2 regions of the Amycolatopsis sp. NPDC045836 genome follow, and region 1 is predicted to be linked to the other one. Evidence: riboswitches for the same ligand, from Rfam matches in the RefSeq annotation. Region 1 holds a riboswitch; the other holds the start of a gene.
The links. Region 1 has a riboswitch for S-adenosylmethionine ahead of AC07EG_RS10195 (aminotransferase class V-fold PLP-dependent enzyme). Riboswitches for the same ligand answer to the same signal wherever they lie in the genome.
Positions count from the first base shown of each region.

Region 2: linked by a shared signal. The riboswitch ahead of thrC (threonine synthase) and the one ahead of AC07EG_RS10195 (aminotransferase class V-fold PLP-dependent enzyme) in region 1 are both predicted to bind S-adenosylmethionine.

Region 1 covers NZ_JBWKKF010000005.1:88,356-105,017, forward strand. The annotation lists gene AC07EG_RS10140 (anti-sigma factor) at 1-43, shown strand, start outside; gene ftsZ (cell division protein FtsZ) at 281-1,597, shown strand; gene pgeF (peptidoglycan editing factor PgeF) at 1,607-2,311, shown strand; gene AC07EG_RS10155 (YggS family pyridoxal phosphate-dependent enzyme) at 2,308-3,048, shown strand; gene AC07EG_RS10160 (cell division protein SepF) at 3,159-3,803, shown strand; gene AC07EG_RS10165 (YggT family protein) at 3,951-4,235, shown strand; gene wag31 (DivIVA-like cell division protein Wag31) at 4,284-5,141, shown strand; gene AC07EG_RS10175 (hypothetical protein) at 5,229-5,915, shown strand; gene ileS (isoleucine--tRNA ligase) at 6,252-9,416, shown strand; gene AC07EG_RS10185 (potassium/proton antiporter) at 10,207-11,685, shown strand; gene AC07EG_RS10190 (M23 family metallopeptidase) at 11,812-12,498, shown strand; SAM riboswitch class IV at 12,563-12,677, shown strand; gene AC07EG_RS10195 (aminotransferase class V-fold PLP-dependent enzyme) at 12,715-14,091, shown strand; gene AC07EG_RS10200 (pyridoxal phosphate-dependent decarboxylase family protein) at 14,131-15,555, shown strand; gene AC07EG_RS10205 (hypothetical protein) at 15,574-16,353, shown strand; gene lspA (signal peptidase II) at 16,328-16,662, shown strand, end outside.
Region 2 covers NZ_JBWKKF010000013.1:101,582-116,570, forward strand. The annotation lists gene lepA (translation elongation factor 4) at 1-275, opposite strand, end outside; gene AC07EG_RS24750 (class I SAM-dependent methyltransferase) at 369-956, shown strand; gene AC07EG_RS24755 (hypothetical protein) at 967-1,302, opposite strand; gene AC07EG_RS24760 (VOC family protein) at 1,406-1,795, opposite strand; gene AC07EG_RS24765 (EamA family transporter) at 1,818-2,678, opposite strand; gene rpsT (30S ribosomal protein S20) at 2,838-3,098, shown strand; gene sthA (Si-specific NAD(P)(+) transhydrogenase) at 3,185-4,612, shown strand; gene holA (DNA polymerase III subunit delta) at 4,773-5,741, opposite strand; SAM riboswitch class I at 5,866-5,999, shown strand; gene thrC (threonine synthase) at 6,011-7,270, shown strand; gene AC07EG_RS24790 (ComEA family DNA-binding protein) at 7,761-8,423, shown strand; gene AC07EG_RS24795 (ComEC/Rec2 family competence protein) at 8,420-10,810, shown strand; gene AC07EG_RS24800 (metalloregulator ArsR/SmtB family transcription factor) at 10,873-11,190, shown strand; gene AC07EG_RS24805 (SRPBCC family protein) at 11,187-11,597, shown strand; gene AC07EG_RS24810 (DUF6221 family protein) at 11,716-12,108, opposite strand; gene AC07EG_RS24815 (DegV family protein) at 12,251-13,108, opposite strand; gene octT (diglucosylglycerate octanoyltransferase) at 13,118-13,855, opposite strand; gene AC07EG_RS24825 (histidine phosphatase family protein) at 13,852-14,457, opposite strand; gene rsfS (ribosome silencing factor) at 14,454-14,873, opposite strand; gene nadD (nicotinate-nucleotide adenylyltransferase) at 14,920-14,989, opposite strand, start outside.

The DNA.
Region 1 (16,662 bases):
GCCGACGACCGCGCCCCTGCTGACCATCTCGATGGCCGCTTGACACTTTCCACACAAGAAGGCGTTGTGGCCGAAGAGATTGCGACGCGCGCGGCGTGGCACCTGGATTCCGGGCGTGCGGCTCCCTACCGTCCTGGACAACGTCGGTAGTTGACATAACTCTAAGCCTCGACTAGAGGTCGAGGGTTTCGGGCGGAGACGTGGAGACGTGCCCGTATCGTTCGAGGGGCGACCGCCGGCGCGGTTACACGCACAATCACGATCAGGAAGGCGGATCCCGATGACGCCCCCGCACAACTACCTCGCGGTGATCAAGGTCGTCGGCATCGGTGGCGGCGGCGTCAACGCCGTGAACCGGATGATCGAGGTCGGCCTCAAGGGTGTCGAGTTCATCGCGGTGAACACCGACGCGCAGGCGCTGCTCATGTCCGATGCCGACGTCAAGCTCGACATCGGCCGCGAACTCACCCGCGGCCTCGGCGCCGGCGCCGCCCCGGAGGTCGGCCAGCGCGCCGCCGAGGACCACCGCGAGGAGATCGAAGAGGTCATCAAGGGCGCCGACATGGTGTTCGTGACCGCGGGCGAGGGCGGCGGCACCGGCACCGGCGGCGCGCCCGTGGTGGCGCAGATCGCGCGCAAGCTCGGCGCGCTCACCATCGGCGTGGTCACCCGGCCGTTCTCCTTCGAGGGCAAGCGCCGCGGCAAGCAGGCCGAGGACGGCATCCAGGCGCTGCGCAACGAGTGCGACACGCTGATCGTCATCCCGAACGACCGGCTGCTGCAGCTCGGCGACATCGGCGTCTCGCTGATGGACGCCTTCCGCTCGGCCGACGAGGTGCTGCTCTCCGGTGTGCAGGGCATCACCGACCTGATCACCACGCCCGGCCTGATCAACCTGGACTTCGCCGACGTCAAGAGCGTGATGTCCGGGGCGGGCAGCGCGCTGATGGGCATCGGCTCCGCCCGGGGTGAGGGCCGCGCGGTGCAGGCCGCCGAGAAGGCGATCAACTCGCCGCTGCTGGAGGCGTCGATGGACGGCGCGCACGGCGCCCTGCTGTCCATCGCCGGTGGCTCCGACCTCGGCCTGTTCGAGATCAACGAAGCGGCCTCGCTGGTGCAGGAGTCCGCGCACCCGGACGCCAACATCATCTTCGGCACGATCATCGACGACTCGCTCGGCGACGAGGTCCGGGTCACCGTGATCGCGGCCGGGTTCGACGCCGGCGCGCCGACGCACAAGAAGCTCGACCCGTCCGCGGTCGGTTCGCGCAGCACCACGGTCTCCGCCGAAGCCGGTCAGGTCGGCGGTTCCGGCGGTTCCCCGCTGTCGTCTTCCTCCCCGTCCCGGCCGGGCAGCCCGACGCCGGGGCAGCGCACGCCGCCGCCCGCCGGTGGTGACCGGCTCACCGGTGGCTTCAGCGGTGGCACCGGCTCGATCTCCGGCGGCCTGCCGCAGCCGGGCGGGAGCCGTCCCGGTTACCCGACGCCGCGTTCCACCGGGCCGGGCGCCCAGGGCAACCTGCCCGGCCGCGCCGTACCGGTGACCGACGACCCCAGTGACGACGAAGTCGACGTTCCGCCGTTCATGCGTCGCTAAGCTGCGTTGGTGCGCATACGGAGGGTCGTCACGACCAGGGCGGGCGGTGCCTCGCGGGCACCGTACGAAAGCTTCAACCTCGGGGACCACGTCGGCGACGACGAAGCGGCGGTGGCGGCCAACCGCCGCCGCCTGGCCGGTGAACTCGGCCTCGCCGAAGGCGATCTGGCCTGGATGGAACAGGTGCACGGCCGCACCGTGGCGGTGGTCGACGAACCGGGCGGTGCGCCGGCCGAGGCCACCGACGCGCTGGTCACCGCGCGGCCCGGCGTCGCGCTGGTGGCGCTGGTCGCCGACTGCGTGCCGGTGCTGCTCGGCGACCCCGAGAACGGGGTGGTGGCCGCGGTGCACGCAGGCCGCGTCGGCGCCAGGGTGGGCGTGGTCCCGGCCGCGCTGGAGGCGATGAAGTCGGCCGGTGCCGAGCTCGACCGGGTGGAGGCGCTGCTCGGCCCGGCCATCTGCGGTGAGTGCTACGAGGTGCCGAAGGCGATGGCCGAGGACGTCGAGGCGCACCTGCCCGGCAGCGCCTGCCGGAGCCGCAACGGCACGCCGGGGCTGGACCTGCGCGCGGGGTTGTGGCGGCAGCTGGCCGACGCGGGTGTCGCCAAGATCGGGGTCGACCCGCGCTGCACCGCCGAGGACCGGACGCTGTTCAGCTTCCGCCGCGACGGCACCACCGGCAGGCTGGCCGCGATCACCTGGGTGGAAGCATGAGCACCGATCGCCAGGCCGAGCTGGCCGAAGCCCTCGAACTCGTCCGGAGCCAGATCCGGGAGGCGTGCCGGGCGGCGGGGCGCCGCCCCGAGGACGTGCGGTTACTGGCCGTGACCAAGACGTTCCCCGCCGTGGACGCCGCCCTGCTGACCGACCTCGGCGTGACCGATCTCGCCGAAAACCGCGACCAGGAGGCGAACGCCAAGGCCGCGGAGGTGGCCGCGATGCGCCCCGGCACCCGGGTGCGCTGGCACATGGTCGGCAGGCTCCAGCGGAACAAGGCGCGCTCGGTGGTCCGCTGGGCGCAGGAGGTGCAGTCGGTCGACTCGATCCGGCTCGGCGAGGCGCTGGCGAAGGCGGTCCGGGCCGCGCGGGAGCGCGGAGAACGTGACCAACCCCTCGACGTGCTCGCCCAGGTCAGCCTGGACGATGCGGAGGCGGCCGCCGGCCGGGGTGGCTGTCCGCTACCGGAGTTGCCCGCACTGGCGGAAAACCTCACCCAGTCGGGTGATTTGCGGCTGCGGGGGCTGATGGCCGTCGCCCCACTGGGTACCGACCCCTCGGCGGCTTTCTCCCGGCTGGCGGCAGCGAGGGAAAAGTTCCTTGATGACCACCCCGGAGCCGTGGAACTCTCTGCGGGGATGAGTGGTGATCTTGCCCAAGCCATTGCCTGCGGCTCGACCTGTGTGCGTGTCGGAACCGCGCTGCTCGGACGGCGAGGTTTAGCCTCACCGTAGTGAAAACATCGAGCGGCGTCGGATTCGGTGACGCAGTGTGATGGTGGGGCACTGGCGTGGCTTCAGGCGTGAGTGGCCGCGAGGGTCGAGAAGGCAGGGAGGCACACCGCATGAGCGCGCTGCAGAAGCTGAAGGCGTACTTCGGCATGGTCCCGGCCGACAGCGACGGCTACGACGGGTACGACAGCTACGACGGTGACTACCGGCGTGACTCCCGCAACTCCCGTGATTACGACTACGCCGACGACGCCGACGAGTACGAAGCCTACGAGGAGCCGGCCGCGCCGCCCGTGCGCACCCGCTCGAGGGGGCGATACCGCACGATGGACGAGTTCGACGACGAGGAGCCGCGCTCGCGCGGCCGCGCGCCCACCCCCGCTCCCGCGGTGCAGGGTGCGCTCGCGGTGGACCGGCCGGATCCGGTGGCCCGGCTGCGGCCGGTGCCGGAGCAGGCCAGGGTGCCCAGCCGGGATCCGCTGAGCCGGATCACCACGCTGCACCCGACCAGCTACGCCGAGGCCAGGGCGATCGGCGAGCACTACCGCGACGGCATCCCGGTGATCATCAACCTGACCGAGATGGACAACGCCGACGCCAAGCGGCTGGTGGACTTCTCGGCCGGGCTGGCGTTCGCCCTGCGCGGCTCGATGGACAAGGTCACCAACAAGGTGTTCTTGCTCTCACCGCCGGATGTGGACGTGACCGCCGAGGACCGCCGCCGGATCGCCGAAGGCGGGCTCTTCCTGCGCAACTGAAGCGGCTCGCGATCAGGGGCACCGGCCGGGTGGCCGGTGCCCCTGATCCGCGTTCCCCGGTTGTTGTACGGTGTTGTGCACCACCCGATTCCGCCCAGGTCAGCCCACTGACGCCACGCCGGGGCGCGGGTGTGGCAGAGTGGAGACGTGCAAGCGGTCTGGATCGTCCTCTACTACGTGCTGTTCGCGTTCTGGCTCCTGCTCACAGCACGGGTCGTGGTCGAGCTCGTGCGCGCCTTCGCGCGTGAGTGGCGCCCCGCCGGAGGGGTTGCGGTGACGCTGGAGACCATCTACACAGTTACGGACCCGCCGGTCCGATTGGTTCGGCGGATCATCCCGATGGTGCGGATTGGCGGCGTCGGACTGGACTTATCGATTATGGTGCTGCTGTTGGTTGTGTTCATACTGATGCAACTGGCATATCCAGGGTGATCGGGGACCCTGGTGACCTGCAGGCCATGGAGTGCGTGAGGTGATCTGATGTCGTTGACCCCCGCTGACGTGCACAACGTCGCGTTCAGCAAGCCGCCCATTGGCAAACGGGGCTACAACGAGGACGAGGTGGACGCGTTCCTCGACCTGGTGGAGACCGAACTCGCCCGGCTCATCGAGGACAATAACGAGCTGCGCCAGCAGGTCGAGCAACTCGATGCCGAGCTGGAATCGACCCGTGGCGAGTTGGAGACCGCGCGGTCCGCCGGTCCGGTGGGCAGCGTGCCCCCGCCCGCCCCGGTGCGCGAGGAGCCCCGGCGGCTGGCCCCGGTCCCGCCGCCCAGTGCGATGGAGCAGACCCAGGCGCACGGCATGGGCCCGGACAACGCCGAGCCCAACGTGCAGGCCGCGAAGGTGCTCGGGCTGGCGCAGGAGATGGCCGACCGGCTGACCGCCGAGGCCAAGACCGAGTCCGACGGCATGCTGGCCGAGGCCAGGACCAAGTCGGAGCAGCTGCTCTCGGACGCCAGGGCGAAGTCCGACTCGATGGTCAACGAGGCGCGCACGCGCGCCGAGACCATGCTGAACGACGCCCGCACCCGGGTGGAGACCCTGGAGCGGCAGGCGCGCGACAAGGCGACCACGATGGAACGCGAGTCGCAGCGCAAGTACACCGAGACGATGAACAGCCTGAACTCCGAGAAGAACCAGCTGAACAAGCGGATCGAGGAGCTGCGGACCATCGAGCGGGAGTACCGCACCAGGCTGCGCGGCTTCCTGGAGTCGCAGCTGCGCGAGCTGGACGACCGCGGTTCGGCGGCCCCGGCCTCGCCGGGCAACCAGTCGGCGACCGGGTCCAGCAGCGGCCAGGGTTACTCGTTCGGCCCGCGTGCCGAGGCCGGCTGACCCACACGTTCGAGTGAATTCACGGCTCCGACCTTCCTGCCGGAGGGTCGGGGCCGTTTCGCCGTGCCGTCCGTGCTGTAATTCAGCGTGCTCTACGTCGCCCTGGTGCTGGTACTGGCCGCTGCTGGTCTGATCGTCGCCGGCCTGATCACCGCGAGCGTGGTGTGGGCCTGGGCCTCGGTGGCCGTGTCCGTGGTGGCCGCGCTGGTGATGCTGGCCGAGTGGCTGCGCCGCCGGAAGCGGACCACCACCGCCGAGCCGGCCGCGGTGGAAGCCGAGAAGGCCGAAGAGGCCGAAGAAGCCAAGGAAGAGACCGAGCCGGAAGCGGCGAAGGCCGATGCCGACGCCGTCGAGGGTGAGGTCGCCGGTGAGCTGCCGGTGGCCGAAGCGGCCGAGGCCACCGAGAAGGAACCGACCGCCGTGCTCCCCGCCGCGGGCGAGGCCGAGCGCTCGGAAGACGACGAGCCCGAGCCGGACGACGAGGAGCCCGGAGCCACCGCCGGTGAGCTGGGCGACCCCGGCGAAGAGGACACCGACGCGGCCGACCTGCTGGTGGTCTCCGAGCTGCAGGTGGAAGTCCTCGTGGTCGACGAGTACCCGCGTTACCACCTCGCCCACTGCTCGTGGCTGGTGGACCGGGAAACCATTCCCCTCGCCGTCGCCGAAGCGCGTGATCTGGGTTTCACCCCGTGTGATCGCTGCGGTCCCGATGCGCACCTCGCCGCCGAACACCGTGACGCGGGCAAAAAATCACTGAAAAAAGCCGAGAAGTAGGTTTTCCACGGTTTTCGACGGGTATTCCTCACGGTCTGTTGTCTCGCCGTTGTCCGGTCCGCGGGACGGGAAAGCGGACCTCCCCGGAATTGACTTGCCCGGTCGCGTTAACCTGGTGGCACACAGGCGCTGATCCGGCCATCACCGGGGAGCCGCCGGAAGAACAGGGCTCGCGCCCCCAGTAGAACCGGCCGGGTACGGCCCGTGACAGCCGTCGAAACGAGCGGCCCGCGCCTTCGCGTGCGGGCAAGCGGGGTGGTACCGCGGATCGCGGCCGTGACCGGCCGGGCTTCGTCCCCGTGACCCGGGACCACTGGACACCGCGAGGAGCGCTCGATGTACCCCAAGGCCGAGGCTGGTGAACCGACCGGCCAGGTGCCGTCCCAGCCGTCGTTCCCGGCGCTGGAGCAGGCCGTGCTGGCCTACTGGGAGGCCGACCGGACCTTCCAGGCCACCGTGGACGCCCGCGACCCCGGCGTGCACGGGGCCAACGAGTACGTGTTCTACGACGGCCCGCCGTTCGCCAACGGCCTGCCGCACTACGGGCACCTGCTCACCGGGTACGTCAAGGACATCGTGCCGCGCTTCCAGACCATGCGCGGCAAGCACGTCGAACGCCGCTTCGGCTGGGACACCCACGGCCTGCCCGCCGAGCTGGAGGCCGAGCGGCAGCTCGGCATCACCGACAAGTCCCAGATCGACGAGATGGGCATCGCCGCGTTCAACGAGGCGTGCCGCGAGTCGGTGCTGCGCTACACCGGCGAGTGGCGCGAGTACGTCACCCGCCAGGCGCGCTGGGTCGACTTCGACCACGACTACAAGACGCTCGACGTCACCTACATGGAGTCGGTGATCTGGGCGTTCAAGCAGCTGTGGGACAAGGGCCTGGTCTACGAGGGCTACCGCGTGCTGCCGTACTGCTGGCGCGACGAGACCCCGCTGTCCAACCACGAGCTGCGGATGGACGACGACGTCTACGCCAGCCGCCAGGACCCGGCGGTCACCGTCGGCTTCCGGCTGGAGGGCAACGGCAGCGAGCTCGACGGCGCGCACCTGCTGATCTGGACCACCACGCCGTGGACGCTGCCGTCGAACCTGGCCACCGCGGTGCACCCCGAGGTCACCTACGCCCTGGTCGCCGCCGGGGACCAGCGCTACGTGCTGGCCGAGGCCCGCGTCGGCGCCTACGCCAAGGAACTCGGCGAGCAGCCCGAGGTGCTGGCGCGCTACACCGGCGCCGAGCTGCTCGGCACCCGGTACCTGCCGCCGTTCCCGTACTTCCTGGGCCAGGAGAACGCGCACCGCGTGCTCGCCGCCGACTACGTGACCACCGACGACGGCACCGGCGTGGTGCACATCGCGCCCGCCTACGGTGAAGAGGACAAGGTGGTCACCGACGCGGCCGGGATCACCCCGGTCACCCCGGTGGACTCGAAGGGCCGGTTCACCGACGAGGTGTCCGACTACGCCGGTCAGCAGGTGTTCGAGGCCAATCCGAACATCATCCGGGACCTGAAGAACGGCACCGGTTCGGCCGGGCGCAACGGTGCGGTGCTGCTGCGCCACGAGACCTACGAGCACCCGTACCCGCACTGCTGGCGCTGCCGGAACCCGCTGATCTACCGCGCGGTCTCGTCGTGGTTCGTCGCGGTGACCGAGTTCAAGGACCGGATGGTCGAGCTGAACCAGCAGATCACCTGGTACCCGGAGCACGTCAAGGACGGCCAGTTCGGCAAGTGGCTGGAGAACGCCCGCGACTGGTCGATCTCACGCAACCGGTACTGGGGCACGCCGATCCCGGTGTGGCAGTCGGACGACCCGAACTACCCGCGCACCGACGTCTACGGCTCGCTCGACGAGCTGGAGCGCGACTTCGGCGTGCGCCCGGCGGACCTGCACCGGCCGCACATCGACGAGCTGACCCGGCCCAACCCGGACGACCCGACCGGGCGGTCCACCATGCGCCGGGTGCCCGAGGTGCTCGACGTGTGGTTCGACTCGGGTTCGATGCCGTACGCCCAGGTGCACTACCCGTTCGAGAACGCGGACTGGTTCGAGCACCACTACCCGGGTGACTTCATCGTCGAGTACATCGGGCAGACCCGTGGCTGGTTCTACACGCTGCACGTGCTGGCCACCGCGTTGTTCGACCGGCCGTCCTTCCGGACCTGCGTCTCGCACGGCATCGTGCTGGGCTCGGACGGGCAGAAGATGTCGAAGTCGCTGCGGAACTACCCGGACGTCAACGAGGTGTTCGACCGGGACGGGTCCGACGCGATGCGCTGGTACCTGATGGCCAGCCCGATCCTGCGCGGCGGCAACCTGGTGGTGACCGACAAGGGCATCCGGGATGCGGTGCGCCAGGCGGTGCTGCCGCTGTGGAACTCGTACTACTTCCTCGCCCTCTATGCCAACGCCGAGGGCACCGAGGGCCGGTGGCGCACCGACTCGGCGCACGTGCTGGACCGGTACGTGCTGGCCAAGACGCACGAGCTGGTCACCGACGTGGGGGCGGCGCTGGAGGTCAGCGACATCGCCGGCGCCTGCGCCACCACGCGTGAGTTCCTCGAGGTGCTGACGAACTGGTACGTGCGCCGGTCGCGCGACCGGTTCTGGGCCGGGGAGCAGGACGCGGTGGACACCCTGCACACGGTGCTGGAGGTGACCTGCCGGGTGCTGGCGCCGCTGCTGCCGCTGACCACGGAGTCGGTGTGGCGCGGGCTGACCGGTGGCCGGTCGGTGCACCTGACCGACTGGCCGGGCACCACCGAGCTGCCCGCGGACGCCGCGCTGGTCACCGCGATGGACCGGGTGCGCCAGGTGTGCTCGTCGGCGCTGTCGCTGCGCAAGGCGAACAAGCTGCGGGTGCGGTTGCCGCTGGCCAAGCTGGTGGTGGCGGCCGCGGACGTGGCGGCGCTGCGCCCGTTCACCGACGTCATCCGCGACGAGGTCAACGTCAAGTCGGTCGAGCTGACCGCGGACGTGGCCGCGCACGGCGGGTTCGAGGTGGCGGTCAACGCCCGCGCCGCCGGGCCGCGGCTGGGCAAGGACGTGCAGCGGGTGATCAAGGCGGTCAAGGCGGGCGAGTGGTCCACTTCGGACTCCGGCGCGCTGGTGGCGGCCGGCGTCGAGCTGCTGGACACCGAGTACGAGCGCAGGCTGGTGGCCAAGGACCGGGGTGCCGCGGCGGAGCTGCCCGGCGGGTCCGGGCTGGTGCTGCTGGACACCGAGGTGACCGCGGAGCTGGCGGCGGAGGGCCTCGCGCGCGACCTGGTGCGCGTGGTGCAGCAGGCGCGCCGGGACACCGGGCTCGAGGTGGCTGACCGCATCGAGCTGACCGTGGACGCCCCGGCCGAGGTGGTCGAGGCGGCGAAGGCGCACGAGGAGTTCATCGCCGGGGAGACCCTGGCCGGGTCGGTGGGCTACGACTCGGTGCCCGAGGGCTCCACGGGGACCGTCGGGGACGGTGTGAAGGTGTCCGTGGCGGTGCGCAAGCGCTGAAGCGGGGGCCCGTGAGCGGTGGCGGGAAATTGGCGGGGACCGAGGGACCCACACCGCTCACGGGCCGTGCGTGACAGCGCGTATGTTGTTGATCACAACAAATCGCCTGCCTCCATGACACTCCTTTTCCGGTGGTCTGGACAAGCGGCCATTCGGGCTAACGAGCTGAACGGTCGAACGGGGCGGTTCGTGCTGGATGGGGTGAGCTCCTGCTTCGGTGGGCGTGGGCGGGGGTGGCCTCGTGGTGGGTGACTTCGCGGTCTGGGCTTCGCCGCTCGGTGCGGTGGGGTGGCGTCGCGCTGGGTGATCGCCTGGGTGGAGTCTTCGGTGGGGCGGTCGGGCGGCGCCGCGCTGGCTTGAATCAGCCTGCTTCGGTGGGCGGGGCGGCCTCGGCTGGGTGAGCCGCTGGCTTGGGCTTCACCTGGCTCGGCGCGGCGGAGGCGCCGGGCTGGGTGATCTTTTCGCTTGGGCTTCGCCCGGCTCGGGCGTGCGGCGGCGGCGTTGGGCTGGGTGCTCTCCTCGCTCGCGCTTCGCCCGACTAAGCGCGTGGCGGCACCGCGCTGGAGGTGACCCGTGATCAGCTTCCGCCGTCGTTTGTGGAAAGCGTTGGGAGCCAAGGGTTCCATCGATTCCCGTGGTGCGCAGCCGAGAACGCTCCGGACGAGCCCGGGGTCGACCATTCGGCGGTACCGGTGCCCCGCCGATTTCCGTTGCGCCGCACCGATGGCACCGGGCGAACGTGCGTTCACTATTGTTGACCACGCGATCAGGTGACGAGGGGAGGCGGCGGATGGAGCAGCTCCCGGTCGTTCTCGGGGCCGGTGCGGCGGTCCTGCTGGTCTCCGTGCTCGCGGTGCGGGTGTCCATCCGGCTCGGGCTGCCCTCGCTGCTGCTCTACCTGGCGATCGGCGTGCTGATCGGCGAAGCCGGGCTGGGACTGGAGTTCGAGGACGCCACGCTCACCCAGTCGCTCGGGCTGGCCGCGTTGGTGATGATCCTCACCGAGGGCGGGCTGACCACGCGCTGGCAGGCGGTCAAACCCGCGTTGTGGCCGGGAATCGCACTGTCCACTGTGGGCGTTGGGGTGAGCGTCGGGGTCACCGGCGCGGCCCTGCACCTGCTGCTCGGCCTGGACTGGCGGATGGCGCTGCTGTGGGGCGCGGTGCTCGCCTCCACCGACGCCGCCGCGGTGTTCTCCGTGCTGCGCTCGGCGGGCATCGGCAAGCGGCTGGTCGGCACGCTGGAGATCGAGTCGGGCATCAACGACGCGCCCGCCTACATCGCCGTGGTCGTGCTGGCCACCGGGACCACAGTGGACTGGACGCTGCCGCTGCTGGTGCTCTACGAACTGGGCGCCGGCCTGCTGATCGGGCTGGCGCTGGGCTGGCTCGGCGCACTGGCCCTGCGCAAGGCGGCGCTGCCCGCCACCGGCCTGTACCCGGTGGCCACCGTCGCGGTCTGCGTGGTCGCGTATTCGAGCGGTCAGCTGGCGCACGCCTCGGGCCTGCTCGCCACCTACGTCGCCGGGGTGGTGCTGGGCAACTCCCGGCTGCCGCACCGGTCCGACACGCTGTCCTTCGCCGAGGGGCTCGGCTGGCTGGCGCAGATCGGCCTGTTCGTGCTGCTCGGCCTGTTCGCCTCGCCGGGCAGGCTGCTGGAGAGCCTGGCGCAGGGACTGGTGGCCGGCGCCGTGGTGCTGCTGCTGGCCCGGCCGCTGTCGGTGCTGCTCTCGGCGCTGCCGTTCCGGCTGCCGTGGCGCGAACAGGTGTTCCTGTCCTGGGCCGGGTTGCGGGGAGCGGTGCCGATCGTGCTCGCGATGATCCCGCTCGCCGAGGGCGTACCGGGCGCCCAGGAACTGGTCGACGCGGTTTTTGTGCTGGTCATCGTGCTGACCCTGCTGCAGGGCGCGACGCTGACCCCGCTCGGCCGGTGGCTCGGGCTGTCCGACTCGACCGAGCCGAAGGAGATCCAGGTCGACGTCGCGCCGCTGGACGAACTCGGCGCCGAACTGCTCCAGGTGCGCATCCAGCGCGGGTCGCGGATGCACGGGGTGTACCTGTCCGAGCTGCGGCTGCCCACCGGGGCGTCGGTGAGCCTGGTGGTCCGCGACGGCAAGTCGTTCACCCCGCAGGCCACCAGTCGCCTCCAGGAACTGGACCAGCTGCTCGTGGTCACCACCGAAGCGGCACGCACCACCGCCGAACGTCGCCTGCGGGCCATCGACCGGGCGGGCAGGCTGGCCCGCTGGCGGGGCGAATCCGGCAGCTGATGTGACCTGGGTCACATACCGCATATTCTTTTGGCTTCCGTGTACTCCGAATGCGGCCGAATGGCCTACATTTCACCCGCGTCTATTAGCCCGAAAGGCTGATAGCGAGCGCAAGGAGCACGGAGCGTGGCTGGATTGAGCAACCAGTTCCCCAACCTTCGCGGCCTGGCCGCCGCGGCGGTGCTGACCGGCGGGTTCCTGCTGGCCCCGCCCGCCTCGGCGGCCGGTCCCTTCCCGGCGTTCACCCTGCCGCTGGCGGCGGGTCAGCAGGTCAGCTCGGCCGGGGTGCACTCGGACGCGACCACCGGGGTGCAGAACGCCATCGACCTGAGCCCGGCCGACCGGCTGGTGCGGGCCCCGCTGGCCGGTACCGCGCGCCTGCAGCACTGCGAGGCGGGGGACTGGGTGACCATCGACCACCAGGACGGCTGGCGCACCGGCTACTACCACCTGGAGGAGATCGCGGTCACCGACGGCCAGGCCGTCGAGGCGGGCACGGTGCTCGGCGAGATCGGCAACGCGCTGCCGTGCGGGGGCAGCAGTTCCGGGCCGCACGTGCACTTCACCCTGTGGACCCTGCCGGAGGCGGGCAGCCGCTCGGCGGACGCGGTCGCCGCGGGTGAGTGGGACGGCCTCGACTACGCGCGGATCCACGGCGAGGTCGCCGACGCGCACGGGGAACCGGTCGACGGCAAGGTGTTCGGCGGCTGGCGGTTCGAGCAGGGCGACGAGCAGTACAGCGGCACCGCCGTGCACGTCGCCGACGGCGAGGCGGTCCGGCTTCCCGGCGATTTCCAGTACGAAGCGAAGTGATCGCGCTCTCACCCACTGGGCGGCCCTGGCGCGGGCGCCGCCCAGTGGGTTACCTTTTCCGCTAGGTCATGAGTGCCAGCGTCAAGCCCCGGCTAGCTGGCCGGCAACCCTCCAACCGCGGTGGGGTGCCCCGGGTGAGGACCTGGCTCGTCACGAGGTGTGGCGGGCAAGCGCGGATCTCCTCGGGCGGAGGTCCCGACCTCGAGGAGGCTCCCCATGACGCTTGTCCACCCGTCGCCCGCCACCACTCTCGGCGGAGCTGCGCGCTGTTCTGCACTCCAGCGCACCTGCGTTGTCCCCGAAGTCGCCGGTAGCGAACTGTCCGTTCCGCTGGTGACCGGCGGGCAGCTCGGTTACGCGAACCTCGACCACGCCGCGAGCGCGCCGTGCCTGCAGCGCGTGCGCACCGCCGTCGACGAGTTCCTGCCCTGGTACGCCAGCGTGCACCGCGGTGCGGGTTTCGCTTCCCAGGTGTCGACCAAGGTCTACGAGCGGACCCGCGGGGTGCTGCGGCGCTTCGTCGGCGCCCGCTCCTCGGACACCGTGGTCTTCACCCGCAACACCACCGATTCGTTCAACCTGCTGGCGAAGTGCCTGCCGCGGGAGACCTCCGTGGTGGTGTTCGACACCGAGCACCACGCGGCCCTGCTGCCGTGGCGCGGTCCGCGCGTGCACCGCGTCGAACCGCCGCGCACCCGGCTCGCTGCGGTGTCCGCTGTGGACGGTGCGCTGGCGGCCTGCGCACCGGGGCCGCGGCTGGTGGTGCTCACCGGAGCGTCCAATGTGACCGGTGAACTGCTGCCGGTCGCCGAAATCGCCGCGGTGGCGCGGAAGCACGGCGCCCGGATCGCGCTGGACGCGGCCCAGCTGGCGCCGCACCGGCCGGTTTCGCTGCGGGAGCTGGACGTGGACTACGTGGCGCTGTCGGGGCACAAGCTGTACGCCCCGTTCGGCGCGGGTGCGCTGGTCGGCCGCGCCGACTGGCTGCGTGCCGGGCAGCCGTACCTGGCGGGCGGTGGCGCCACCAAGGTGGTGCAGCGGCAACGCGACGAGGTCGGCGTGGTCTGGAACTCCGGGCCGGAGCGCCACGAGGCCGGTTCGCCGAACACGGTCGGTGTCTACGCGCTCGGGGTCGCCTGCGAGGTGCTCGCGGAGAACTGGGACGCCGTCCGCGCGCACGAGGACGCGTTGCTCCGGCGCTTGCGGCGCGGGTTGTCGTCGGTGCCCGGGTTCGCCGAACTGCGCCTGTTCGACGCCGACGTCGACCGCGTCGGCACGCTGAGCTTCGTGCTCGACGGCTTCGAACCGGGCTGGCTGGCCGCGGTGCTCTCGGCCGAGTACGGCATCGGCGTGCGCGACGGGGCTTTCTGCGCCCACATCGCGACGCGGCGCCTGATCCGCGAAGCCGGTGGCGAGGGGCAGCAGGCGGTGCGGGTCAGCCTCGGCCTCGGCAGCACCGAGGAGCACGTCGACCGGCTGCTGCTGGCGCTGCGGCAGATCGTCGCCAGGGGAGCGCGCTGGGAGTACGCGCGGGTCGACGGCCGCTGGGCGCCGACCCCGGATCCGCGTCCGCTGCCCGGTTTCCTGGACTGAGGCTGGACGGGCGGTGGTGAGCCGTGATCTTCTGCCGGGATGAGCGATCCGCTGGCGGAACGGGATTCGGCGGCCGAAGCACTGCGCCTGGTGGCCGACGCGGCCGGACCGTACCTCGACACCCTGGCCGGCCGGCTGGTGCAGGACCCGGCGGCGGCACCGCTGCTGGACGCACTCGGCGGGCCGCTGCCCGAACGCGGTGACGGCACGCTGCCGAGCGTCCGCGAACTGCTGCGCATCGGCACCGGAGCGGCCACCCACTCCTCCGGCCCGCGGTTCTTCCACTTCGTCGTCGGTGGCTCGACACCCGCTGCCCAGGCCGCGGACTGGCTGACCTCCCTGCTGGACCAGGCGGCCGGGCTCTGGCCGAGTTCACCGTTCGCGGCCCGGGTGGAAACCGTGGTGCTGGACTGGCTGAAGGACCTGTTCGGCCTGCCCGCGTCCCACGGCGGGGTGCTGACGCCGAGCGCGACCCTGGCGAACCTGACCGGCCTCGCCGCCGCGCGCCACTGGTGGGCCGAGCGGCACGGGGTGGACGTCAGCGCCGACGGGCTGGCCGGCCTGCCGCGCCTGCCCGTGCTGTCCAGCGGATACGTGCACCCCAGCAGCCGCAAGGCGTTGCAGGTGCTCGGCTGCGGCCGCGACACCGTGCGCGTGTTCAGCCGCGACGACGCCGGCCGGGCCGACCTCGCCGCGATGGAAGCGGAGCTGGCCGCGATCGGCGGTCCGGCGGTGCTCATCGCGAACGCGGGTGAGGTGAACGCGGGCGACTTCGACCCCGTGGCCGAACTGGCGGACCTGGCGGCGGAATACGGCGCTTGGCTGCACGTCGACGGCGCGTTCGGGCTGTTCGCCGCGGTGTCGCCGCGCACCGCCCACCTCGTGCGCGGGGTGGAACGGGCCGATTCGATCGCCGCCGACGGGCACAAGTGGCTCAACGTGCCGTACGAGAGCGGGTTCGCCTTCGTCCGGGAACCGCAGCGCCTGGGGCAGGCGTTCGCCATGCCGGACGCGGCCTACCTGCCGGTGGGCGACGAAGCCAGGATCAACTACAACTCGCTCGGCCCGGAGTCGTCCCGCCGGGCCCGCGCCCTGCCGATCTGGGCCACGCTGCGGGCCTACGGGCGCGAGGGCCACCGCGCCATGGTCGAACGCCACCACGACCTCGCGGCCCTGCTGGGCAGGCTGGTCGACGAGGCGCCCGAGCTGGAGCCGCTCGCCCCGCCCGGCCTGAACGTGGTGTGCTTCCGCTACCGCCGGGACGGCCTGGCCGAGGACCGGCTGGACGAGCTGAACCGGCGGCTGGGGGCCGAACTGCTCGAAGACGGCCGGGTCTACGCTGGCACGACCGTGTACCGGGGGCGGACCGCGTTGCGGCCCGCCATCGTCAACTGGCGCACCGGCGAGGCCGACATCGAACTGCTCGTCGCGGTGGTGCGGGAGATCGGCGCTCGACTGGACTGACCGGGGTGGAACAGCGGCATGCGTGAACCGATTTCGGCGGACCGGCGGGACTACTGGCTGCCGCTGGCGCTGACCTCGGTGGCCCTGCTCGCCGCGGTGGTCTTCGTGCGCGAGCCGGAGTTCGGCTGGTTCGCCTACCGCCCGGCCGGCGAGAACGTGGCCGTCGCCCACCTCTACACCACCGGCCCGGACGGCGTGGTGCCGCTGCGCACGGCCCAGCCGTTCGAACCGATCGACTCCTGGCCGGTCGGGGCGCTGGCGATCTTCCTGCTGACCGTGGCCTGGTACGTCTTCCGCGCCCGGCCGCGGCCGTCGCCGTGGCGGGTCGCCGGGCTGGTGGCCGGTGGGGTCGCGGCCATCCTGGTGCTGTCGGTCCTCGGCGGGGCCAGCTGGACGCTGGCCGACGGGCCCGGCCTGCTCTCCACCTTCGTGCTGCCGCTGGGCGCGCTCGGGCTCTGCGGCCTGGCCTGGGCGTACTTCGGCACCGGCCGCGCCCGCCGGGCGGCGGGCTGGACCGGCGGCGTGCTGACCGGCCTGGTGGCGAGCACGCTGCTGGCGATGGGCCTGCCGGGCATGGACGACCTGCTCGCCTACACCGCCGGCCTGCTGGTGCTGGCCTGGCTGGAACGCAGCCCGCTGCTGGCGCTGGTCACCCTGCTGACCGTGGTGGGCTCGCTGGAGGCGATCCCCGCGCCGCCGGGCCTGGTGCCGGGGTTGGTGCTGGCCGCCGGGGCGATCGCCGCGCTGGTCACCCGCCGTGGACAATGGCGTGGTGAGCGACCAGCCGAATCCGCCTGAAGCCGAGCCGAGCGAGGCCACCGAAGCGCCCGACACCCCCTTGCCGAAGCGACGGGTGGGGCTGCTCGCGGTGATCGCGGTGCTGGTGCTCGCCGCGGACCAGGTGACCAAGGCGATCGCGGTGGCCGAACTGGAGTTCGCCGAGCCGGTGCGCGTTCTCGGCGGCGCGGTCTACCTGCAGCTGATCCGCAACTCCGGGGCGGCCTTCGGCATGGCGTCCGGTATGACCTGGGTGCTGGCGCTGATCGCCTGCGCGGTGGTGATCGCGTTGATCTGGTTCGCCAAGCGGCTGCGCTCACCCGGCTGGGC
Region 2 (14,989 bases), on a different contig from region 1:
TGCCCGTCGACCTGCCACGGCAGCCGCACGTTCTGCGCCTTGATGGTGATGCCGCGTTCCCGTTCGATGTCCATCCGGTCGAGGTACTGCGCGCGCATCGCCCGCTCCTCGACCACGCCGGTGAGCTGCAGCATCCGGTCGGCCAGGGTGGACTTCCCGTGGTCGATGTGCGCGATGATGCAGAAGTTTCGGATCAGCTCCGGCGGGGTGAAGGTGGTGTCGGCGAACGTCACAGTGACTGGTCCTCGGCATGGGTCGGGATTCGGTCCCCCCATCGTCCCATGAAGGGTCACCGACGCGGTTGACCAGTGCTCATCTCCGGGCGATCCCCGATGCGACCGGCTGCGCTCCGTGTTGACATCGAAGGTATGAGCGCTTCCCTCGAACAAGTCCTGGACCGGGCCTTCGGCCACCCGCGCGGGCTGCTCGGCCGGGTCGGCGGCTGGCTGATGGCCACCGGCAACGCGGCGACCGAACGGCACGTGGTGGCCGTCGCCCGGCTCACCGAGGGCGAATCGGTGCTGGTCATCGGGCCGGGGCCGGGCGTCGGCGTGCTCGCCGCCGCCGGCCGGGCCGCCCGGGTGATCGGGGTCGACCCGTCCGCCGAGATGCTGGAGCTGTGCGCCGAGCGCTGCGAAGGCACGCGGAACGTGGAGCTGCACCTCGGCTCCGCCGCGGAGACCGGTCTCGACGACAGCTCCGTCGACGTGGTCATCTCGGTGAACAACGCGCAGCTGTGGCCGGACCGCGCGGCCGGGTTCACCGAGCTGCGCCGGGTGCTGCGCCCCGGCGGCAAGCTCGTGCTCTCCGCCCACGAGAAGTGGCTCCCCGTGAGCAGGCACGAACTCGCCGCCGAGGTGACCGGCGCGGGGTTCACCGACCTGCAGACCTGGGTGTGGGATCCGCCGGGACCGCTGGCCGCCCGCGCGGCGCAGCTGCGCGCGATCCGCGCCTAGTTCCCGGCCCTCACGACACCCGGAACGAACCAGCGCGGTTGCGCCAGCCGCTGCCGACGTTCAGCAGATCGGCCGCGTGGTCGATCCAGACCGACGAAGGCTCTCCGAGGCCGATGGGATCGCGCAATTTCACGTCGCACTGGCTGAACGCTCCCACCGAGCTGAACTTGTTGTTCCAGGTTCCTCCGGAAGGGTGGGCATACGCGGTGCCGTGACCACCCGGGATGCCCGCTTCCTGCCGCGCATCAGCCGCGTTGCCGGCACACGCGTAGCGAACGGGGTCGGTGGTGAGCATGCAGTACGCGGCCGCCGCCGCACCGGCGTCCGCCGAAGCCGTCCCGGTCATCGTTTTCCGCCGCGATTCCAAATTGCCACGGAAAACACCGGTGTTCTTGACGCAGGGACCACACTTCCTTGACTTCCGGTGCACAACCGCACCTGAGGGTGGCTCAGTCCTTCGAGTGGTCCCGGACGTCGGTGCGCAGCGGGTGCCCCGCCGGAACCTCGACCAGCACGATCCGGGTGCCGTCTGGGTCGGCGATCCAGGCTTCGTCCAGGCCCCACGGTTCACGGCGGGCCTCGCGCACCGGCTCGACGCCCTTGGCCGCCAGTTCGGCCAGCGTCGCGGGCAGGTCGCGGACCTGCAGCCAGAACGCCACGTCCGGGGTCGGGCCGGTCTCCCCGCGGCCGACCACCTCGAGGAGGCCGCCGCCGAGGAAGAAGATGGTGCCGATCGGGATCTCCCGGTAGATCGCCAGGCCGAGGGTGTCGCGGTAGAAGGCGGTGGAGACCTCGAGGTCCTTCGGCATCAGCAGGACGCGGCTGCTCAGAACTTCCATGCGTTCCTGCCTACCGGTGGGCTCACGCCACCGCAATGGCACCGATGCCGGCCAGCACGATGCCGGACCCGAGCAAGCGGCGCAGCGGGTCGGCTTCGCCCAGCACCAGCCACCCGGCCAGGCCACCGAGCACGATGCTCAGCTCACGGGCGGGTGCGACCAGGCTCACCGGCGCCAGCCGCATGGCGAACAGCACGAGCAGGTAGGCCACCGGCGAAAGCACCCCGACCAGCAGCACCTCCCGCCGGTACCGCCGCCACAGCCCGCCCGTGGCCGCGCCACGCAGGGCGTACGGCGCCAGCAGCGCGCTCTGCAGCACCGCGCCGAGGCTGAAGTAGACCAGCGGCGGCACGGCCAGGGTGGTCACCGAATGCGCGTCCCACAGCGTGTACCCGGCGATCGCGGCGCCGGTGAGCAGGCCGTAGCAGAAGCTCGCGCGGCGTTGCCGCGGATCGCCCGCCCCGCCGCCGCTGCCGATGACCAGCACCCCGATGACCACCAGCACCGCGCCGAGCAGGCCGAGCCAGCCGGGCCGTTCACCGAGCACGAGCACCGCGGCCAGCACCGCCAGCAGCGGCCCGCTGCCCCTGGCCAGCGGATAGACCACGGACAGGTCGCCGACCGCGTAACCGCGCTGCAGCACGATGCCGTACGCGACGTGCAGCACCGCGGTCCCGGCCGCCGCCGCCAGCCAGCTCCACTGCGGACGTGGCCCGGCGACCAGCAACGAGACCACCGCGACCGGCGCGAACACCACCGCCGTCACGGTGTAGTAGAGGAAGACGAACCGCGCCCCGCCGTCGGCCACCCGCTTCGCCGCGAGGTTCCACCCGGCGTGCACCACGGCCGCACCGAGCACCAGGAGCAGGGCCGTCACGTTCACCGGTGGTCAACCTACCGCCCGCCGACGGGCCCGCTGAGCAGGGGTGTTAGGCTTTTCGCTCGTTGCCGCGCGGCATTCCGTCATGGAGGAAACCCGCGTTTCGCGGGGCCACCCGGTCGCGGCGGCGAAACCACCAGAAGGACCCAGAGGAGCGCCGGTATGGCCAACATCAAGTCGCAGATGAAGCGCATCAAGACCAACGAGAAGGCGCGTCAGCGCAACCAGGCGATCCGGTCCTCGGTGAAGACCGCGATCCGCAAGTTCCGCGAGGCCGCGGACTCCGGTGACAAGGCCAAGGCCGCCGAGGCCCAGCGCGAGGCCGCGCGCAAGCTGGACAAGGCCGCCACCAAGGGTGTGCTGCACGCCAACCAGGCCGCGAACAAGAAGTCGGCCATGGCCAAGCGGGTCAACTCGCTCTGACCCCGGCTTCGGAAAAGCCCCCGGTGCGCTGGTCGACCGGGGGCTTTTCCGTGTGCTCGGGGCTCCGATGGGGCAGGCTGTGCGGCGTGAGCGCCTATGGAAGTGCCTACGACTACGACCTGATCGTCATCGGCTCCGGCCCCGGCGGGCAGAAGGCCGCGATCGCCGCGGCCAAGCTCGGCAAGCGCGTGGCGGTGGTCGACCGCCACGACATGATCGGCGGGGTCTGCGTCCAGACCGGAACGATCCCTTCCAAAACGCTGCGCGAAGCGGTGCACTACCTGACCGGGATGAGCCAGCGCGAGCTGTACGGGGCCAGTTACCGGGTCAAGCAGGACATCACCATCACCGACCTGATGGCGCGCACGCAGCACGTGATCGGGCGCGAGGTCGAGGTGGTGCGCGCGCAACTGCAGCGCAACGGGGTGCACCTGGTCAGCGGCCTCGGCCGGTTCACCGATCCGCACACCGTCGCGGTGGAGGGCGGGCCACGCGGTGAGCGGACGTCGCTGACCGGCGAGTACGTGGTGATCGCCACCGGCACCCGGCCGGCCCGCCCACCGGAGGTCGACTTCGACGAGGAACGCGTGCTCGACTCCGACGAGATCCTGAGCCTCGACCGCATCCCGACGTCACTGGTGGTGGTCGGGGCCGGGGTGATCGGCATCGAGTACGCCTCGATGTTCGCCGCGCTCGGCTGCCGGGTCACCGTGGTCGAGCAGCGCGAGCGGATGCTGGACTTCTGCGACCCGGAGATCGTCGAATCGCTGAAGTTCCACCTGCGGGACCTGGCGGTGACCTTCCGGTTCGGCGAGAAGGTGGTGGACGTGGCGGTCGGCGAGCACGCCACGGTGACGTCGCTGGCCAGCGGAAAGCGCATCCCGGCCGAGGCGGTGATGTACTCGGCGGGGCGGCAGGGCATGACCGACGACCTCGGCCTGGAGCACGCCGGTCTCACCGCCGGCAAGCGCGGACGGCTGACCGTCGACGACCACTACCGCACGGCGGTCCCGCACATCTACGCCGTCGGCGATGTGATCGGCTTCCCGGCGCTGGCCGCGACGTCGATGGACCAGGGCAGGCTGGCCGCGTACCACGCCTTCGGCGAGCCGGCGAACGAACTGGCCGCCCTGCAGCCGATCGGCATCTACACCATTCCGGAGATCTCCTACTGCGGTGCGACCGAGGCCGAGCTGACCTCCTCGTCGGTCCCGTACGAGATCGGTACCGCCCGATACCGCGAACTGGCGCGAGGCCAGATAGCCGGCGACTCGTACGGCATGCTCAAGCTGCTGGTCTCCACGGAGGACCGCACCCTGCTCGGCGTCCACGTCTTCGGCACCGGGGCGACCGACCTGGTCCACATCGGACAAGCCGTCATGGGCTGCGGTGGCACCGTCGACTACCTGGTCGACACGGTGTTCAACTACCCCACCCTGTCGGAGGCGTACAAGGTCGCTGCCCTGGACGCCACCAACAAGATCCGCGCCCTGGCCCGCTTCAGCGAAACCTGACCCACCTCAAGAACCATCCTCGCCCCGACGCGCAGCCCGGAATACGTCCCTTCGTCCACTCAGCCTTCAGCCCAACCCGACCCGGTCACAGCCGATCCCACCCAGCCGGGGCCACCTCCCCAGCACGCGCCCGCCTGCCAGCACCGGACCGCCGTCCACCTCAACGGCGGTCCTTCGCGGCCGCGATCTCCAGCACCGCGCGTTCCAGGGCGTAGTCGGGGTCAGCCGCCGCGCCCTTCACGTCGGCGTTCAGCTTCGCGACGACGCGCATCGCGTCGGCCAGGCCGTCAGCTCCCCAGCCGCGCACCTGCCCCTGCGCCTTCCGGATCTTCCACGGCGGCATGCCCAGCTCCCCCGCCATCGAGTTCGGGTTCCCGCGTCCCGCCCCCGCCACCCGCGCGATGGTGCGCACCGCGTCGGCCAGCGCGTCGGCCACCAGCACGTGCGGCACCCCGATCTGCATCGCCCAGCGCACCGCTTCCAGCGCCGCGGCGCGATCCCCCGAGACGGCCTTCTCCGCCACCGCGAACCCCGTCACGTCGGCCCGCCCGCGGTGGTAGCGCCGCACGGCCTGCTCGTCGACCTTGCCGCCGGAGTCGGCCACCAGCTGCGTCGCCGCCGAGGACAATTCCCGCAGGTCCGAGCCGACCGAGTCGATCAGCGCCATCACCCCGGCGGCGTCGATCTTGCCGCCCGCCTGCCGGACCTCGTTGCGCACGAACGCTTCCCGCTCGGCGGGCTTGGTGATCTTCGGGCATTCGACCACCTGTGCCCCGGCCTTGCGCAACGCCGCGGGCAGCGCCTTGCCCGCCTTCGTCCGCCCCCCGCCGGTGTGCACGACGACCAGCACCACGCCGTCGGCGGGATCCTTGACATAGGCCAGGATCGCGTCGCCGATCTCCTGCGAGGCGTCCTGCGCGCCGTCGATCGCGATCACGCGTCCCTCGCTGAACAGCGACGGACTGACCAGTTCCGCGAGCATCGGAGCTGTGAGTTCGGACACTTTGAGCCGGGTCAGGTCGGCCGCCGGATCGGTGCTCCGGGCGGCCTCGAGAGCGGCTCGAATCGCCCGCTCGATGAGCAGTTCTTCTTCGCCGAGCACGAGGTGGAGAGCGGCTGCGTCGGTCACCCGCACGATCCTGCCACGCCCGTCGGCCACTAGCCCGGCACGGTGAGGTGGTCGCGAGCTCGTGCCGGAATGCCGTACGGTGTTGGCGAGGCACCGCGCCGAGCGCGGGCCGACAACCGCATAACGCTCATCCAGAGGGGCAGAGGGATACGGCCCGAAGAAGCCCCGGCAACCGGCGTCAGCCTGTCATCTCGATTCCGCGAGGTAGCTGACGAGCACGGTGCCAATTCCGGCCCACACCCGTGGGGCAGATGAGGAAGGACCTCGCGATGACTGCCACCCTCCGCACGACCAAGCGCACCCTGGACCTCGGCCCGGCCGCCGAACTGGTGTCGAAGGAAGAGGGGCACCGCCAGCCGCTGGCACCCGAGTTCGTCTCCGCCGAGGACTTCTCCCCGCTCGAGGTCGCCTACGACTTCGGCCGCGTGCGCCGCGAGGACATCGAGAAGGGCCCGCGCAACATCTGGCGCTACAAGAGCCTGCTGCCGGTGCCGTCGAACGTCGAAGAGATCCCCAACACCGAGCCCGGCTGTACCCGGCTGGTGCGTGCCGACCGGCTCGCGAAAGCCTTGGGGCTCAAGCGAGTCTGGGTCAAGGACGACACCGGCAACCCCACCCACTCGTTCAAGGACCGCGTGGTCGCGGTGGCGCTGGCCGCCGCCCGCGAGTTCGGCTTCAACGTGCTGGCCTGCCCGTCCACCGGCAACCTGGCCAACGCCGTGGCCGCCGCCGCGGCCCGCGCGGGCTGGGAGTCGGTCGTGCTGGTCCCGAAAACCCTGGAGCGGGCCAAGATCCTCACCACCGCGGTGTACGACGGCGCGCTGATCGCGGTGGACGGCAACTACGACGACGTCAACCGCCTGGCCACGCAACTGGCCTCGGAGAACGAGAACTGGGCGTTCGTCAACGTCAACGTGCGGCCGTACTACTCCGAGGGCTCGAAGACGCTCGCCTTCGAGGTGGCCGAGCAGCTGGGCTGGCGGCTGCCGCAGCAGATCGTCGTGCCGATCGCCTCCGGTTCTCAGTTGACCAAGGTGGACAAGGGTTTCCGCGAGCTGGGTGAACTCGGCCTGGTCGAGCAGTCGCCGTACAAGGTCTTCGGCGCGCAGGCCACCGGCTGCTCGCCGGTGTCGGCCGCGTTCCGCGCCGGGCACGACGTGGTGCAGCCGGTCAAGCCGGACACCATCGCCCGCTCGCTGGCCATCGGCAACCCGGCCGACGGCCCGTACGTGCTGGACGTGGTCAACCGCACCGGCGGCGCCATCGAGGACGTCAGCGACGAAGAGGTGGTCGAAGGCATCCGGTTGCTGGCCCGCACCGAAGGCATCTTCACCGAAACCGCCGGCGGCGTCACCGTGGCGACCGCGAAGAAGCTCGTCGAAGCCGGGAAGCTGAACCCGGACGAGGAAACCGTCCTCCTCATCACCGGCGACGGCCTCAAGACCCTCGACGCGGTCGAAGGCAAGATCGGCCCCCGCGCCACCGTCCCCGCCTCCGCCGACGCGGTCCGCGAAGCCCTCGCGAAGTAACCTCCTTTCCATTCCGGCTCGACCGTGGCCTTCGGAGCAAAGCTCCGGAGGCCACATTCATGTCCGCACCTCCATGCGCACCAACCTTCCGTTCCCTGACCGGCCCACCCACTCCCTATCGCGCACACCACCCCCTCCGTTTTTCCACCGAGTTCAGCTACTTCCACAGCTCGCCGACCGCGTCCACTTGCCGTCACACCAGCCGGGTTCCGTCCGGCCACAAAGAAATATCGAGTCGCCGTCCAGTCATCCGAAGAACAAGCCCGCCGCCGCCCAGCCACCTCTGAGCAGTGCACCTTTTCTTGAATACCACATCCGCGCCGGCCGCCAACCGAGTTGTCCACAGCCGCCCAGTTGTCCACAGCTCGCCGAATTGCCCTGTCCTCCCCCGCCCAGTCCACTTAACGTCGCTTGTGTGTTCGAGCGAAGCCAAACAACCCTCTCTCCCGGAGCACCGACCTCCGAGGAGCCCAAGCCCGACGTCGCCGAGTTGGCGGCCCGGGTCCAGCGCGACCGCGCCCACGGGAAGGTCACGCGCTGGCTGCCGAAAGCACGCGGCAGTCCGGTCAAGCAACGCGCCACGATCGCGCTCGCCGTGTTCGGCGTGTTCGTGGTCGTGCTCGCCTCGGTTCTGCTGTTCGACGGCGAACCGGAGCCGGAGCGCGCCCCGCCGTTGCCCATGGCGCGGGCCGCACCGGCCGCCACCAGCTCGCCGCCGAGCGCCACCGGCGAACTGGTGGTGAGCGTGATCGGCAAGGTCGTCCGGCCGGGCCTGGTCACGCTGCCCGCCGGGGCCAGGGTCGCGGACGCGGTGCGAGCCGCCGGTGGCGTGCTGCCCGAGACCGATCTCGCCACCGTGAACCTGGCTCGCCGCCTCACCGACGGCGAGCAACTGGATGTGGGGGCGCCACCACAGGCCCAGGGTCCGGCGCCGGCTTCCCCCGGCGCCGGGCCTCCGGTCAAGGTCGACCTCAACACCGCGAGCCTGGCCCAGCTCGACGATCTGCCCGGTGTGGGCGAAGTGACCGCGCAACGCATTCTCGACTGGCGCAACCAGCACGGCCGCTTCACCGCGGTCGAGCAACTCCGTGAAGTGGAAGGGATCGGCGAAACGCGGTTCTCGCGCCTGCGTGACCAGGTGACCGTGCAATGACCCCGGCCGCCGATCCGGCGGTGAACCCGGGGCCGGCCGCACACGACCTGCGGCTGGTACCGGCCGCGCTCACCGTCTGGCTCGGCACGCTCGGCGGGCTGCTGCTCGGCTGGTGGCTGACGGTCGTGGTCGGCGCCGGGGTCGCGATCGCGGCAGCCGGTGGGCTGGTGCGCACGCGTCGCCGGGGTGGGAACGGTGAGCGGCTGCGCGCGCTTTTGCCGGCATTGCTGGGTTTTGGTGCGGTGGTGGCGGTCGTGGTGACGCCGCGGCTGCACCACGCGCAGGAAGATCCGATGCGCCCCGCGGCGGATCGGGGTGTACCGGCGGTGCTCCGGGTGACGGTCACCGAAAGACCACGGCCGATCCGTTCGGCCGGTTACGCGGGAAGGGCAGGTGGTACGAGTGCGGTGGTGATTCCGGCTGAGGTCACCGGGGCGACGGTCGATGGGCAGGCGGTGCCGTCGACCGGCCGGGTGGTGCTGCTCGCCGCGCTGGACGGGTGGTCCGATCTGCTGCCAGGGCAGCAGGTGACGGCTTCGGGGTCCCTGGCCCCGGGGCGGCCGGCCGAAATGACCGTGGCGGCGCTCCGGGTACGAGGGCCACCGCGGGAGGTCACCGAGCCGCCGCCGTGGTGGCAGCGAGCGGCGGCGTCGATGCGGGCCGGGCTCCGGGAAGCGTCCGGTGTGCTCGACGAGGAGCCCGCCGGGCTGCTGCCCGGACTGGCCGTCGGCGACACCAGCGGCATGTCACGGCGGGTCGAGGACGAGTTCCGCGATGCGGGCCTGTCGCACCTGACGGCGGTCAGCGGTACGAACGTGACCATCGTGTGCGGTGCGGTACTGCTGCTGCTCCGGCTGCTGCGGCTCGGGCCGGTGGTGTCGGCGGCGGGCGCGGGCGCGGCTCTCGCCGGGTACATGGTGATCACCGGGCCCGAACCCAGCGTGCTGAGGGCCGGGGTGATGGGGGCGGTCGGGTTGCTGGCGCTGGCGCTCGGCCGTCGTGGTACGGCGCTTCCGGCGTTGGCGGCGGCGGTGACCGGCCTGGTGCTGTACGACCCGGCGATGGCGGCCAGCTTCGGCTTCGCGCTGTCCGTGGTGGCGACGGCGGGGCTGGTGTTGCTGGCTCCGCGCTGGGCGGCCGCACTCGCTCGCCGCGGGGTGCCGTCCTGGCCGGCCGAGTGGCTGGCGGTGCCGGTGGCGGCGTTCGCGGTGACCGCGCCGATCCTCGCGGGCATGGCGGGTGAGCTGAGCCTGGTGGCGGTGGTGGCGAACCTGCTGGCCGCTCCGGTGGTCGCCCCGGCGACCATTCTCGGGGTACTGGCGACGGTGCTCGGCACGGTGTGGCCCGCTGCGGCGGAACTGCTGGTGCGGCTGGCCGGGCCGGAGGCGAGCTGGCTGATCCTGGTGGCCCGGGAGGCGTCGGCGGTACCCGGTGCGGTGCTGGCCTGGCCGCCGGGCTGGTGGGGTGGGCTGCTGGCCGCCCTCGTGGTCGGTGTGCTGCTGGTGGTGTTCCGGTTCGCCAGGGTGCGGCTGGTGCTCGCGGCCGGGCTGGTGCTCGTCCTGCTGACGACGGCGCCCGCCCGGGTGCTGGCGCCGCCGTGGCCGCCACCGGGATGGGCGGTGGTGGCCTGTGACGTCGGCCAAGGCGACGCCATCGTGCTGGCCACCGCTGAGCCCGGGCGGGCCGTCGTGGTGGACACCGGGCCGGAGCCGGGGCCGGTGGACCGCTGCCTCGACCGGCTCGGGGTGGACAGGGTGGCGTTGCTGGTGCTGAGCCACCTGCACGCGGATCACGTGGGTGGCTTGGCCTCGGTGTTCGAAGGCAGGACCGTGGGCGCGGTGGCCGTGGGGGCCGGGCGGGCACCGCGCTGGGCTTGGGACGAGGTCGCCGAGGTGACCGGGGCGCAGGGGGTGCCGCTGGTGGAACTGCCGGTCGGGCAGCGGCTGGAGTGGCCGGGGCTGGGTCTCGACGTGCTCGGTCCGCGGCACGTCACCACCCGCGCCGGGGCGGAGAAGGACGGCACGCTGATCAACAACAGTTCGCTGGTGCTCAGAGGCCACACCAGCGCGGGACGAGTACTGCTCACCGGTGACGTCGAACTGGCCGCCCAAGCGGATCTGCTGGCAGCGAAGGAGGACCTCCAGGCCGACATCCTGAAGGTGCCGCACCACGGCTCGCGGTACTCGCTGCCCGCGTTCCTGGCCGCGGTCGGCCCGCGGATCGCCGTGGTCAGCGTGGGCGCCGGGAACTCGTACGGCCATCCGAGCCAATCCACAATGGACAATCTGGGCAAGGGAGGTGCCCTGCTGACGCGAACCGACACCGACGGTGACACCGCCGTGTTCCTCCACGACGGCGGTCCGGCCGTGCTCCGCCGTGGGCGCTGAGCGACGGAAAACATGTAGGCGATAGTTGACATGTCGGCTCTAGCCTACATATTCTCCCGGGCATGTCCGATGCAGTCTTTCTCGCGCTGGCGAGTCCGGCCCGGCGTCGCCTGCTGGAGTTGCTGGCGGACGGGCCGCGGACGGCCGGGGATCTGGCGGCGCAGTTCGAGATGAGCCGTCCGTCCGTGGCCGAGCACCTGAAGATCCTTCGCCAGGCAGCGCTCGTCCGCGACGAACCGGTGGGGCGGCAACGCTTCTACCACCTCGAACCGGCGCCGCTGGCGCAGGTCGGCGACTGGCTGCACCCGTTCGAGCGGTTCTGGCGCGAGCGGCTGCGCACCATGGCGGAACTCGTGGAAGAAGAGGACGAAGCACCATGACCTACACCCGTACCGGCACCATCACCGTCGACCAGTTCATGGCCGCCCCACCGGCCAAGGTGTGGCGGGCGCTGACCGATCCCGACCTGCACGCGAAGTGGTGGGCACCCGGGGACATCGCCGAGCACGTCGGTCACGAGTTCCACCTGAGGATGCCGGGGTACGGCGAGGTGCCGTGCCAGGTGATCGAGTCGCAGCCGCACGAACGGTTCGCCTACACCTTCAACGGGACCTGGACGCTGACCTGGCGGCTGGTCCCCGAGGGCCACGGCACCCGGCTGCTGCTCGAGCACTCCGGCTTCGACCTCGACGACCAGCGTCAGCGCGACGCCTGCGAACGCATGGGGCCCGGGTGGCGGGACGGTGTGCTGCCCAGGCTGGCGGAACTGGTTCCGGCGATCGGCTGAACCGGAACCACCGTGGACGTGACCCACCGGCGTGCACCGGGGAGCCACGTCCACGGCAGGGCCGCCGGGCGGAGCAAGAGCCTTCTCATACCTAGTTCGCCCGTTCGGCGGCCAGTTGTCAAGGGCGCCATTCCCGGCGGTACCCCGGGTGGTCGGCGTAGGGCAGAGCCAGCAACCGCAACGTCCGGCACCAGTTCTTGCCCGGTTCACCACCGGGGACGTGGCACACCTCGCACCAGTAATCACTGCCGTAGAGGGGGAACCCCGCCACCCGGTCGGTCACCGCGGTCTCGTGGGTTTCGACGATCAGCCGGGTCGCTTCCACCTCGCGGATCATCCGGTTGATCGATTCGAGTTCGACGGTGCCGAGGCCGCGGATGCGCATCTCGGTCTGGGTGGCCAGGTCGGCGTGGTCGAGCTGGTCGCCCGCCTTGCCCTTCTGCACCGTCCGCATGATCAGGCTCTGACGTTCGTTCACCATCGCGGTCAGGAACGCCACCAGGTCGGTCACCGGGGATCGTCCTTTCTGGGTAGACCCGCGCGATCCCCTGACCCGGGCCCCGAGCGGGCCCACCGCGCCTACTTGCTCTTCGGCAGTATCTCACCCAGTGTTACGAACGGGACATAACAAGGAGGTCACTACGCAGCGAAGATCACCGTGCGTGCAACGCCGGGCGCTGGACGACCACCCCGAGCACGCCGGGACCGGTGTGCGCGCCGATCACCGCGCCGAGTTCCGAGACCAGGCAGCCCGACGAGCGCGGCAGCTGCTCCTCCAGGCGGTTCGCCAGCTCCACCGCCCGCTCCGGGGAGGCGAGGTGGTGCACGGCGAGTTCCACCGGGTCGTCGCCGGCGGTCCGCACGGCCAGGTCGACCATGCGCGCCATGGCGCGGTTCATCGTGCGCACCTTCTCCAGCGGCAGGATGCGCCCCTCGGACATGTGCAGCACCGGCTTCACCGCCAGCGCCGTGCCCAGCAGGGCGGCGGCCGAGCCGATGCGGCCACCGCGGCGGAGGTGTTCGAGGGTTTCCACCACGAAGAGCGTTTCCGAGCGGCGGGCGGCCTCGACGGCGGCCTGCTCCACCTCGGCCGGGGACGCCCCGGAGGCGGCGGCCGAAGAGGCGTGCAGCGCGGCGAATCCGAGCCCCATCGCGGTGGTGCGCGAATCGACGATGCGCACCTTGTCCGGCCCGACCTCCTGCGCGGCCAGCACGGCGGCCTCCCAGGTGCCGGACAGTTCCCGCGACAGGTGCACCGAGACCACCGCCTCGGCACCGCCGGCCAGCGCGTCCCGGAACTGGGTGGCGAATTCGGCGGGGGTGGGCCTGGACGTGGTGACGATGCGGTGCTGCCCCAGCGCCTTGGCCAGGGCGGCCGGGCCGACGTCGGTACCGTCCAGTGCGGACACCCCGTCGATGAGCACGTGCAGGGGCACCACCCGGATGGCATGCCGATCGGCGAAACCCTCCGGCAGATGGGCGGTCGAATCCGTGACTACGGCTACCGGCACGGCATCAGCCTACGGGTCCTCGCGTGGTTCCCCGGTGAACAGCAACCCGGCGACGAGTTTTGCCATTTCGGCACCCACCGCGGCGTGTCCCGCCCAGCCCCAGTGCATGCCGTCGGGATTGCCGTGCCCGCCGAGCACGTGCGGCCCGACGACCTCGGCGAGGTCGAGCACCGGAACCTCCCGCCGCCGCGCCCAGTCGGCCACCGCGGCCGCGGCGGCGGGACGCGCCGAGTGCACCCCGCCGTACGACGCGGCCCGGTGCACCGACGGCAGCACGCCGACGATCGGCAGCGACGGCCGCAGGGTCCGCAGCGCCTCGACCGAGAGATCCAGGTACCGCACGGTCAACGCGGCGGGCAGCACCGCGGGCCTGCCGCGGAACGCCACCGCCAGCCGCGGCTGGGCGGCGAGGTAGGCGCGCCGGGCGACGCGGCGCAGGCCGTCCGGGCGCAGGTACCGCAGCCCGGTGCGCAGGTAGGTGGGCAGCGGCGAGGGCAGGGTGTCCATGCTGCCGATGGCCAGGACCACCACGTCGGCGTGGTGCAGATCGGCCCACACCCGGGGGTCGCCGGTCAGCGACCACCACAGGTCGCGCGCGTTCCAGCCGAAACCGGCGACCAGGTCGGCGGTGCCGCCGAGGGCGTCGGCGGCGAGGTTCGGCCAGAGGCGGGGTTCGTCGGCCGCGTACTCGTGGTCGGGGCCGTGGAAGCTCAGCGAGTCCCCGAACACCAGCAGCCGCGGGCTCACCCGGTGATGCCGGCGTTGTACACGTGCAGCCGCCACATCTGGTTGCGGCGCCCCAGCTCCACCCAGTGGCAGTTGGCGATGCCGCCGAGCGTGGGCCACACCTGGACCGGCAGCCCGAGCAGCCGGGCGGTCAGCGCGATGATCAGGCCGCCGTGCGCGGCCAGCAGCACGGTGTGCCCCGTTTCGGCGGCCACCAGGTCCGCGACCACCTCGGAGGCGCGCTCGGCCACGTCCACCCGGGACTCACCACCGGGCGGCGCCCAGGTGGCGTCGGTGCGCCACCGGTCGCGCTCGCCGGGGTACTTGGCGTCGACCTCGGCGCCGGTCATGCCCTGCCACTCGCCGAGGTGGGTTTCACGCAGGCGCTTGTCGATGCGCAGCGGCACCCCGATGGCGTCGGTGAGCACGGTGGCGGTGTCGGTGGCGCGGCGGAGGTCGGAGGCGATCACCAGCTCCGGTGAGAACCGGGCGAGCGCGGGCGCGGCGAACCGCGCCTGGTTCCAGCCCACCCGGGTCAGCGCGGAGTCGAGGTGCCCCTGCATGCGGCCGGCGGCGTTGTAGTCGGTCTCACCGTGCCGCCACAGCACCAGCCGCTGGGTCACGGGCGCTCCCCGGCCGGTCCCTCATCGGCACCGCCGGCACCGGTGGCGCTGCCCTGGGTCAGGCCGTCGACCTCGATGTGCGGGCAGTCCTTCCACAGCCGTTCGAGGCCGTAGAACGAGCGCTCCTCGTCGTGCTGGACGTGCACCACGACGTCGACGAAGTCGAGCAGCACCCAGCGGCCTTCCCTGGCGCCTTCCCGGCGGACCGGCTTGTGCCCGGCTTCGCGCAGCTTCTCCTCGACGTTGTCGACGATCGCGCCGACCTGCCGTTCGTTGGGCGCCGAGGCGATCACGAAGGCGTCGGTGATGACGAGCTGGTCGGAAACGTCCAGCACGACCACGTTCGACGCCTTCTTGTCCGCCGCCGCGTGTGCGGCGGTGACGGCCAGTTCCCGGGCTTCGGACGTGGCGGTCAACAGGGCTCCTTCGGGTAAACGGATGCGCCCGATGAGGGTACCCGGATCAGTGGGGCCCCCGGTCCAGGGCGTCGGTCAAGGCACCGCGGTAGAGGCCGCGCTTGTCGATGTAGCGG